DNA from 3 places in the Arthrobacter sp. LFS091 genome. Region 2 is predicted to be linked to each of the others. Evidence: riboswitches for the same ligand, from Rfam matches in the RefSeq annotation. Region 2 holds a riboswitch; each other region holds the start of a gene.
What was found. Region 2 has a riboswitch for cyclic di-AMP ahead of ACNQOP_RS07740 (hypothetical protein). Riboswitches for the same ligand answer to the same signal wherever they lie in the genome.
Positions count from the first base shown of each region.

Region 1: another riboswitch for cyclic di-AMP. It lies ahead of ACNQOP_RS05025 (NlpC/P60 family protein); the one in region 2 lies ahead of ACNQOP_RS07740 (hypothetical protein).
Region 3: another riboswitch for cyclic di-AMP. It lies ahead of ACNQOP_RS16415 (C40 family peptidase); the one in region 2 lies ahead of ACNQOP_RS07740 (hypothetical protein).

Region 1 covers NZ_JBFPFP010000002.1:479,315-482,584, reverse strand. Annotated here, with positions in the region: gene ACNQOP_RS05030 (copper resistance CopC family protein) at 101-733, shown strand; cyclic di-AMP (ydaO/yuaA leader) riboswitch at 884-1,076, shown strand; gene ACNQOP_RS05025 (NlpC/P60 family protein) at 1,080-1,865, shown strand; gene ACNQOP_RS05020 (FAD-binding protein) at 1,979-2,680, opposite strand; gene ACNQOP_RS05015 (universal stress protein) at 3,095-3,270, shown strand, end outside.
Region 2 covers NZ_JBFPFP010000003.1:430,250-433,519, reverse strand. Annotated here, with positions in the region: gene ACNQOP_RS07745 (ATP-dependent DNA ligase) at 1-767, opposite strand, end outside; cyclic di-AMP (ydaO/yuaA leader) riboswitch at 1,031-1,176, shown strand; gene ACNQOP_RS07740 (hypothetical protein) at 1,179-2,318, shown strand; gene ACNQOP_RS07735 (PucR family transcriptional regulator) at 2,478-3,270, opposite strand, start outside.
Region 3 covers NZ_JBFPFP010000008.1:195,783-199,052, forward strand. Annotated here, with positions in the region: gene ACNQOP_RS16410 (NlpC/P60 family protein) at 92-871, opposite strand; gene ACNQOP_RS16415 (C40 family peptidase) at 970-1,710, opposite strand; cyclic di-AMP (ydaO/yuaA leader) riboswitch at 1,715-1,883, opposite strand; gene ACNQOP_RS16420 (M23 family metallopeptidase) at 2,021-2,851, opposite strand; cyclic di-AMP (ydaO/yuaA leader) riboswitch at 2,856-3,097, opposite strand.

The DNA of each region.
Region 1 (3,270 bases), on a different contig from region 2:
GATCGAGGGGAGTGTGCCCTCAAATCCTATGCCGTCGGATATGGGCCCCCTGACGATTCGCCTAGTCTGTAAGGAAGCCAACACTAGGAGAAACCGCCCCATGCGCACCATCCGCCCGCTTCTGGCCGCCGTCGTTGCCGCCCTGGCCTTCGCATCCGCTTTGCTGTTTTCCGCGGGCCCGGCCTCCGCGCACGACGTCGCCGAATCCACAGCGCCGGGCAACGGCTCCAGCGTGGCAGCTGTCCCGGCGTCGGTCTCCATCACGTTCAACAACCGGCCGCTGGCCATCGGATCGGGCGTTACGGTCGCTGCGGGTGGCGAAAACTGGGCGGATGGGCCCGTCGAAATCATCGACAACCAGGCGGTCCAGAAGATCCGAGAAGGCGCGCCGGCCGGCGAATACACCGTGGTCTGGAGGGTCGTCAGCTCCGACTCGCACCCCATCGAGGGCACCTTCACGTTCAAGGCCGCTGCTGGAAGCACGACGGCGACGAGCGGCACGGCGGGTGCCTCGCCGTCGTCGTCGGCACCTTCAAATACGGTTCCGACGGCAGGAACTGCAGCGCCAGGCACTGCCACCAGTACCCCGGCCGCTGACGCGTCCCAACCTTTCCCGTGGAGCATCGTGGGACTGGCCGTGGTTGCTGTGGGCCTTGTGATCTATCTCGCCGTTACCGCCCGGAAGAAACTCGCCGCCTCCAGCGACTCAAATGCGGGAGATTCCGCGGAATAACAGGCTTTTCTACGTAGCTGCGAATATCTCGGATTGGTCACTGCGACACGCCAAAACCCCGGTTCTCGTTACTTAAATGTGACTTCGGCGAGATCATCGCGTACCGTAGTAGCTGTGCCTGTTCCACGTAGCGGGCACTTCCGGCCTGATTGCCTAGCTCTGCCGCAGTCCGGAATCCGTTCGCAGACAAACCTTACGGCAGAGACGGGGAACCCAATTTAGGTCGCTTTCGAGCGTGCCTTGGGGTGAAGTCACGATGCTTCCGCTGAACAGCGGGGGATAGTGGCCGGGTGACTCCCATCCGAATCCGACAGCTAACCTCGCAGGCATCGGGAGAGGCTTTTTCATGTCTTCAAGCATTCTTCGCGGCCGTCGTAAGGCGGACAGCGTACGTCCTAATCCGTTCATCTCCATCTCCAAGGCAGTCGCCAGCAACGCTTCCGGCGCTGGCCGCCAGGCAGCTGTTATCGCAGCAGCCTCGGGCCTTGTGTTGACCGGCTCCATCGCTGCACACGCAGCCGAAACCCCGGTTCAGCGCGACTCCAGCCCCGCCACGGTCGCCGAGACCGTTTCCGAGGCCCCCACCAAGGTTGTAACCGCCGCCGCCACGGCTACCGTCAACTTCGAGCGCCCTGCTGTTGCATCCGTAGCAGCTCCGGTCATCGAAAAGCCGGCTCCCGTTGTTGAGGCACCTGTAGCCAAGAAGGCAGCAGTGGCAACAACCGCTGCGGCCGCTCCTGTCGCAAAGGCTGCCGCTTCGGTTGCAGCCGCTCCGGCTGCTGCTGCTCCCGCAGCCGCTGCACCGGCCGTCGGTGGAGTCAACGCAGCCATGGTCGCCTCGGCTTACGCCCAGATCGGCATCATGCAGGACTGCACCGCAATGGTGGAGCGGGCCCTCGGCTCCGCAGGCATCCCTGTTGGTGACCTGGCTCCCATGCAGTTCCTGAACTACGGCAAGGTTGTCAGTGACCCCCAGCCCGGCGACATGATCGTCCAGTCCGGCCACGTTGCCATCTACATCGGCAACGGCCAGGCCATCAGCGGTGGCATCAACGGCAACCAGACGGGCATCCACCCGATCAGCTGGTTGACCGCAACTGGTCCCATCACGTACGTACGCGCAGGCGCATAAGCCTCACGCTTCAGTTCAAAGGCCGGCATCTTCGAAGATTCATTCTTCGAGGGTGCCGGCCTTTGGCGTTAAGAAATGTGCGCAAAAGTTCCAGTGGCGGTGAAGCGGCCGTCCTAGGCGATGGCTACGCCGCTGCCGGCCATGCCGTTGCCTGCCGGTAGGGCCACCCTGGCGGAAATAGCCTGCCCCACAGCTTTGGCCTGCCGAAGGACTTCTTTGGGAGTCGGGGTAATGAGTTCTCCGACGCCTACAAGGTGCATCCCCACGGCACGCATTGCCGCGGCGAAATTCTGGCCGACGGCAATTCCAAGTTCTGCCAGCATCCGGCGCAGCTGGCTCTGGGCGCAGCGCGTCACCACGACGTGGTCGGCCAGCAGGACACCTTGGGCGGTGTGGACCGCCCACTGACGGGGAGTGGATTCGAGGGGGCCGAAAACGATCCTGCCCCGGAGGGTGGCCGATGCGGTGCTTCCGGTGGGGCCGTGCCCTATCTGCTGCGACGGGTCGGAGCCCAGGAAATCCAGGCGAACGGCACGGGTGGTGCTGCGAACGTCCAATTGATGGTTGGCGGCGTAGTTGCGCAGGTGGCGGAGAATCTCGCTGCGTTCCTGCATGGCGGGATCGGCGATGTCGCAGCGCTGGAGCATTCCAGTGTGGGTCGAAGGCCCGGTGGCTGACAGCGACCCGAACCCGTCAACGACGATGGAGCCCACCCCGTAGCGGCTAAGCTCGCTGGCAACAGCCAGACCGGAGAGGCCGGCGCCGATGACCACTGTGGTGGTTCGTTCCGTGCCGGAATCAGGCGTGAGTGACACTGCTTGGTTCCTCCTTGACGTGTGTGCCCTGCGGCATCGCGTGGGATCGCGTCCGAGTTCCCCAAGCGGCCGCAAATTAACAGCCGGGGTGTGTCATGAGACACGCTGCCCGGCTATTCGGTGACTCGAACACTACCGAACTTTTTCGGCCATGGGTAGCCGTCCCGGCGTCGTGTTTTTCGTGTCCGCCAGCAGGCCGATCCCGTGTGGTTTGAACTGAGCCCGGACCGTTATGCACATAGCCCGAAGTCGCCTTGATTCGGCACTTCCGACCGAGAATAGTGGGCATTGGAAGGAGAGATTCCAAGTTTCTCCTACCCCGGCCATTGACATTTGAAGAGTCAGGGAATCCAGTGCGGAGAACCTCTGGCAGAATAGCCGGAACATCAAGCAGTAGGTGGAGAGGCGGGCCCCATGGACCAGCACGAAGGACACAATGAAGTGCCACGCGATGGCGAGGAATCGGCGGTTGCCCCCGGCGGCATCGTCGTTGGAGTGGACGGATCCGAGCACGGCCAGTGCGCCTTGGTCTGGGCAGCGCGTGAAGCAGAGCGTCGCCAGCTCCCCTTGCATATCGTAACGGCCTACTC
Region 2 (3,270 bases):
TAGGGCTCAAGCTCGGCAACCAGTGCTTCCCGCTTGGCCATGGGGAACGATGCCACCACCCCCACGTGGTGCAGCCGACCGGCGTCGTCGTAGAGCCCCAACAACATGGAACCCACCACCTTCGCAGTTTTGTGCCAGCGGAACCCGGCCACCACACAGTCCGCGGTCCGAACATGCTTGGTCTTGAACATCACGCGCTTATTGGGTTGGTAGGTTCCATCCAGCGGCTTGGAGAGAACCCCGTCCAGGCCGGCGCCCTCCAACTGCACGAACCATTCCTTGGCCCGCTCGAGGTCTGTTACCGCCGGAGTCACATAGACGGGCGGTTCGGCCTTGGCCAAGGCCGATTCCAGGATGGCCCGGCGCTCTGAGAACGGCCTGCCCATCAGGTCTTCCTCGCCCAGGGCAAGAATGTCGAACGCGACCATGGAAGCCGGCGTTTTCTCGGCGAGCATCCTGACCCGGCTGTCCGCGGGGTGGATCCGTTGCTGGAGGACCTCGAATTCCAACCTGTTGCCCTCGATCAGGACGATCTCACCGTCGATCACACACTTCTCCGGGAGGTTCTTCCTCAGCGCCTCAACCAGCTCGGGAAAGTAGCGCGTCATGGGCTTCTCGTTGCGGCTGCCCAGGATGACCTCGTCCCCATCCTTGAAAACGATGGTCCGGAAGCCATCCCACTTCGGCTCGTAGTGACCCACATCGGGGATGTCCGGAACTGATTTGGCAAGCATGGGCGAGACGGGCGGCATCACTGGCAGGTCCATAGGAAATGTCTACCCTGCCGTCGGACGCCGAAGCTAGTCTTAGGCGGTGGATATCTTGGCCGTGTTGGGGGCAGTACTCGGAGATCCAGCACCAGCTGCCGGCTCCCGCACCGGCCCCGAAGCGTAGGCGCCCGGAGCCTCCGGTTTAGCCCGACCTACCGTCCGTTACATTAATGTGACTTTACTTTCCGGCTCATGTACCGTCGTAGGGCGACCCGTATCTCCGCTGGGCCGCTTCCGGATTGACGCCGAGCTCTGCCGCAATCCGGGATCCGCCAGACCCGCGGCAGAGGCGGGGGACCCACAGTTCCCGGGCTTGTTTCCAAGCCCTCGGGGTGAAGCCGCTGAGGCGGCCGGACGGCCTCGTCCGAACCCGACAGCTAACCTCGAAGGCGTTGAGAGGCAACCACCATGTCCCCAACCATGGATCAGCCGCGCCGCGCCCTCATCGAACGCGAGCGCACCAAGCCAACCGGACGCCGTCGGGCCGAAGCCAGCGGATCCGCCACAGAACCAGCAACGGCGCCTGAGGCACCAAGCACGACGCCGGAACCCACCGCTGCTGCCAGGCCCACCACGCGCGCGGCCGCCCGTGCAGCGGAGCGGGAAAGGGCAGCCCGGGCTGAAGCCGAACCCGCAGAACCGGCCACCGCCGCGATCCCGGCAGTACGGGCAGCCCAAGCCGCGGCACCGCGGTCGACCACACCGGGCCCTCCCACTGCAGCCATCCCCATCGTCGACGTTGCCAAGCCGGCACCCAAGCCGGACACGCAGCAGTCCACACCATCGGAGCCCGCCACGGCAGCCATCCCCATCGTCGACGTTGCCGGGCCGGCACCTATTCCCGTCCCCGCCAGGACCGGCTTTGGCTCGTCGTCGTCGTTCAACCGCGAACCCCAAGCCGTGCTTCGAAAGGCCGCATCGGTCAAGCACATGAGCCAGCGCATGGCCGTGGTCGCCGGCGCCGTCGGGCTGGTGCTCACGGCGGGAGGCCTCGGCCAGGCCCTTGAGCTGCCGTTCTTCGGCCATGAAACCCCCGCCCAGGATGCGAGCGCCCATGGGGACAGGGAGTCGGGCTCGGCTGCGCCCGGGCCTCGGGCTTCCTATTCCACCGCGTCCTCACCGTCGGCCTCGTCGGCAGCGCCAACAGCGTCATCCTCATCGGCAGCCGGTCAGCCGGCGACCGTCCCCGAGGCACCTTCTGAAGTGTCGCCGTCGTCGGTTCCGGCCCCGCACGTCTCGCTTGCGGCCCCGGTTTGGGTTCCTTCGGCGGCGCCGTCGGCGGCTAACCCAGCGCCGGGTGCCTCCGCGGCCGTCCCGACGCAGCCTGCCCCGGCCCCCACCGATACAGTCACGACGGCGCCGTCTCCGGCCCCGACAACCACGCCGACGCCGACCACCACCCCGACGCCCGCGCCGACACCCACGTCGACGTCGACCGCCACTCCCAAGCCGCGCCCCACCGGGAACCCCACCGCCGGAACGAACCCGCAATCCACTGGGACCGCCCTCGACGCGATCCTGGACGCCGCCAAGAAGGCCGTGAAGTGAGCACCCGGCTACCCCGTACGGCAACGCCGATCGGATGGCATGGCCGGTACTGCACCAGCAGCCGGACCGCCACGTTCAGGCGAAGGATGGGCCGCTGGAGCTGCCAGCGGTTGAGGCGTTCCTAGTCCTCGGATCCCCAAAACAGGGAGCACAGGCCGCCTAGATCCTGGGTCGCCGTGCCCAGCGGTGTGCTTTCAGGGCCGCATGCAGTTCAAGCCGGATCGCGCCGCTCAACGGGTCAGCCCCGATGAGCTGGCGGATCCGGCCCAGCCGGTTGTAGATGCTGCTCCTGTGGAGATGGAGCTTCGCTGCGACGTCCTGGACGGAACCGTCATTGTCGTAGAGCAACTCCAGGACCGGGAGGAGCTCGCCGTTCCTGTCCTGATCCTCCAGCGTCCGGTAGTGGACCGATCCGGTGTCATCCCAGCCACCGGGCGCCAAAAGGCGATCAAAGAGTTGGTAAACCCCTACCGCCCGGCTTTCCACGAGCTCGCCGAGCGGCAGGTCAACCGCGGCAGCCTGGGCCGCTACTTTGGACTGGCGGTAGGCGCTGGAGATCTGCCGGATCACCTGGAATGGTTCACTGATGCCAAGGATGACGCGGTCCACCGTCCTTCCGGCGCGCTTGGCGAGTTCCAGTTGGTAGTGCACCAGTACCTGTGCGTGGTCTGCCCTCCCGCCTGATTCCCGGAACAGGACCACCGAATGCGTCTCGGTTCCGGCACTGAACAAGGCGGCGTTGACACCGATCGTGGACTGCAGCGCCGCTGAGCGGTGGGTGAGGGTTGCTGCGATGGGGTCGACGGCGGACCCGGCACCGTCCGGGTCGAGGATGGTCACCAGCTGCCATGGACCCCGCCCCTGGATTTCCTTCCACCCGGCTACGGCAGCCACCGCGTTGGATTCGCCGTTGCAGGCCGAAAGGAATTCCTGCTCGCGGCGGCGCCGAAAC
Region 3 (3,270 bases), on a different contig from region 2:
TTTCCCGTGCAGTGTCGGCAAATGTTCATGCGTGGTTAAAGCAGAACACCCCGCGGGCCGAAGCCTGCGGGGTGTTCCAAAAGGTGCGATATTAGCCGTTGACGCGGATGAAAACCGGCCCGGAGCCGACGTTTACGCTGAACAATGCCGTGGTGGATCCGTTCCATCCACCGTGCACTGCCATGCCGTTGCCGACGTAGACAGCGATGTGGGCCTGTCCGGCCAAACCGCCGTTGGCGTAGTAGGCGAGGTCGCCCGGCTGGGCTTCTGCAGCACTGACGGTACGGCCCAAGGAGAGGTACCCGGCCGGCCAGTCATGGAAGTGAATGCCCACGGCTGCCAGGGAGTTGGTCACCAGCATGGTGCAGTCCTGGGTCACGCCGAGCTGGGCGTAAGCTGCGGCGGCGATAGCTGCACCGAGGCCGCTGGACGCTGCCGGAGCCTTGGCAGATGTAGCCGAGCTGTTGACGGCAAGCGTCGCGTTGCCGGTGGAAGCAGCCGTGTTGGCGCCCTCCGTGGCCTTGGCTTCTGCCTTGGCGGGGGCCTTCTTCTCCACGGGAGCCGGAGCTTCAACCGTGGTGACGACGGGCCGTTCGTAGGAAATGGCTACCGTGGAGTCCGCAGCGATGGTCGACTGGACCACTGCCTGGACATCGAGGGTGGACGTCGCGGTGGATTCACGGTCAACGTTGGTTTCGGCGGCGTTGGCCGCGACACCGCTGGTCAGGACCAGACCGGAAGCCGCTGCGATGACGGCGGCCTGGCGGCCCACAGTACCGGCGTTGCCGCCGACAGCCTTAGCGATGATGGCAAGCGAGCTGGTCTTGGGGGCCTCAGCGCGATGCCGTGCAACCTTGTTTGCACTGGTCATGATTTTCTCTTTTCGTATCCGCGTGCAGTGGGGTGACACGCGGGTAATGGGCGGCCAGCACTTGGGGGCATGCTGGCCGGCCACGAACCGGATGTTTTCTAGCGAAGGGTGAAGAAGGAAGAGGTGCCCGTGGAGGCTGCCGAGTGCAGGAGAGTGCCCTGGCTCGGGTTCAGTGCGCTGATCATCATGCCGTTGCCGACGTAGATGCCGACGTGGGCTCCGCCGTTCTGCATGACGAGGTCACCGGGCTGCGGGTTGCTGGTGGGCTTCATGGCCGTCCAGGCGTTGACGCGGGGAATGCTGATGCCGGCCTGCGCGTAGACCCACTGGGTGAAGCCGGAGCAGTCCCAGCCGTTGGGGGTGGTGCCGCCCCATACGTAGGGGTGGCCGATACCGGTGTAGGCAATGGCGGCGAGGCCCGAAGCAGCAGCGCTTGCAGCACCGTCCGTAACCTCGGAGGACTTTGCGGTGACTGCTGCTGCGGCGTCCTGGCTACCAGCGGCGCGCTGGGTGACCTGCGATGCACGCTGGACAACCTTGGGGGCTTCCTTGGTGGCCACGACCGGGCTCTCGAAGGCCACGGTGGCGGTCGGCTCTGCGGTGACGACGGCGGTTGCCACCATCTGCTGGGTGCTGGAGGCTTCCGACTTGGAGACGTCCGTATCAGCTGCCGTAGCCGGAAGACCGGCGGTCAGGACAAGGCCCGAAGCTGCTGCCAGGACGACGGCCTGACGGCCAACCGAACCGGCGTTGGACGAAACAGCCTTGGAAAGAGTGTTCAAGGGGTTCGTACGAACCGTTTCAGCGCGGTGGCGCGCAGGGGTAGTGCGTGATGACACGTAGGTAGCCTCTCCCAATGCCTGCGAGGTGAGCTGTCGGATTCGGATGGGAGTCATCCGGCCGCGTTGCTTCAAGGAAGCTTTTGCGACTTAACCCCAAGGCCTTCTATCGAAGACCAAAAGTGGTTCCCCCGCCCCTGCCAGACGATTTATGCGAACGGACCTTGAGTGGTGGCAGAGCTAGGCAATCCACTCAAGTGCATCGGCCCCCTAAAAAGCCGATGCGCTTTGTACGGTACAACAGTTGAACGCGAATGTCACATTCAGGTCACGGGGTGTCGCAAAATGCGAGAGGCGACCATCAACTGGCTTAGAGCCAGCCCATGGGGTCTACAACTTCTCCGTTGACCTGGACCTCGAAGTGGAGGTGGCAGCCCGTGGAAGCGCCCGTGGTGCCGCTCAACGCGACGGTATCGCCACGGGTGACGGTCTGCCCGACCTTGACGTTGAAGGACGACAGGTGGTTATAGGTGGTCTCGAGGCCGTTGCCGTGGTCCACTACCACGCGGTTGCCTCCGCCATACTCGTGCCATCCGGCGAAAGTGACCTTGCCCGTGGCAGCCGCATGCACTGCGGTGCCGCACTGGGCAACGAAGTCCTGGCCCCGGTGGAAGTCGCCCGTGCCGCCCGTGAGGGGGCTGACCCGGTAGCCGAACGGCGAGGCCGTGACCAGGCTGTCCAAGGGGCTGGCAAGCGTGCCAACGGACGAGGCGCGCTGGATGCTGCCGACCGACTGGGCGCTGAGCAATTGCTTCAGCTTGCCGTCGGGGTCAGCTGCGGTTGCGACGGCGGCGCGGCTGAAGTCGATTTTTGCCGATGCGGCCGCGGAAACCTCTGGCTGGCTGCCGCCGGAAACGGCGAGGGCGGACTCGGTCTGGCCCGACTCCGACGTTGCCATCACGGGGCTTGTGGCCGGCAGTCCGACAGTCAGCGCCAAGCCGGTGGCAGCGAGGGCTACTCCGGCTTTCTGGCCGACACCACTGGCTGCGGCGAAATCGGCAACCTGGCGCAATGGGCTCTTACGGCGGCGGACTTGGCGCTCAGTGTCACGGGGCCGGACCTCCATTGTTGCGCGGGCTGGCCGCAGCTCAACAGCGGGGCCGGTGGCGCGGCGACGACCCCTGACGTTCTGCGATGTCAAACTCTGTTCCTCTCTGGAAAGCCTGCGAAGTTAGCTGTCGGATTCGGGTCAGAGAGTTCAAAGACCCGGTCCGCACGAAGCGCTCATGGCACACAGGTATCCCAGGAGGGACTTGCGTAAATGGGCACTTCTGCTGCGGACTTCACCCCAAGGCTGCTTCTTTAGACAGCCGCTTGTGGTTCCCCCGCCTCTGCCAGTGGTGGATGGCACACCTGATCCGCTGGCAGAGCTCGGCTCCGGATCAGGTAACGCTTTGGTATCGGCGCTAGTAGATAACTATAGGCGATTAAAGCCTGCAGTAATAAATTCGTTATCAACAGGACGACGCACTCCCTTATCATCAATCCCGGAAAACCGCAGGTCACATTGTCCCGCGGGGCACAAAAGTGAGGTTTGACACGGCATACCCGAGGATGCGG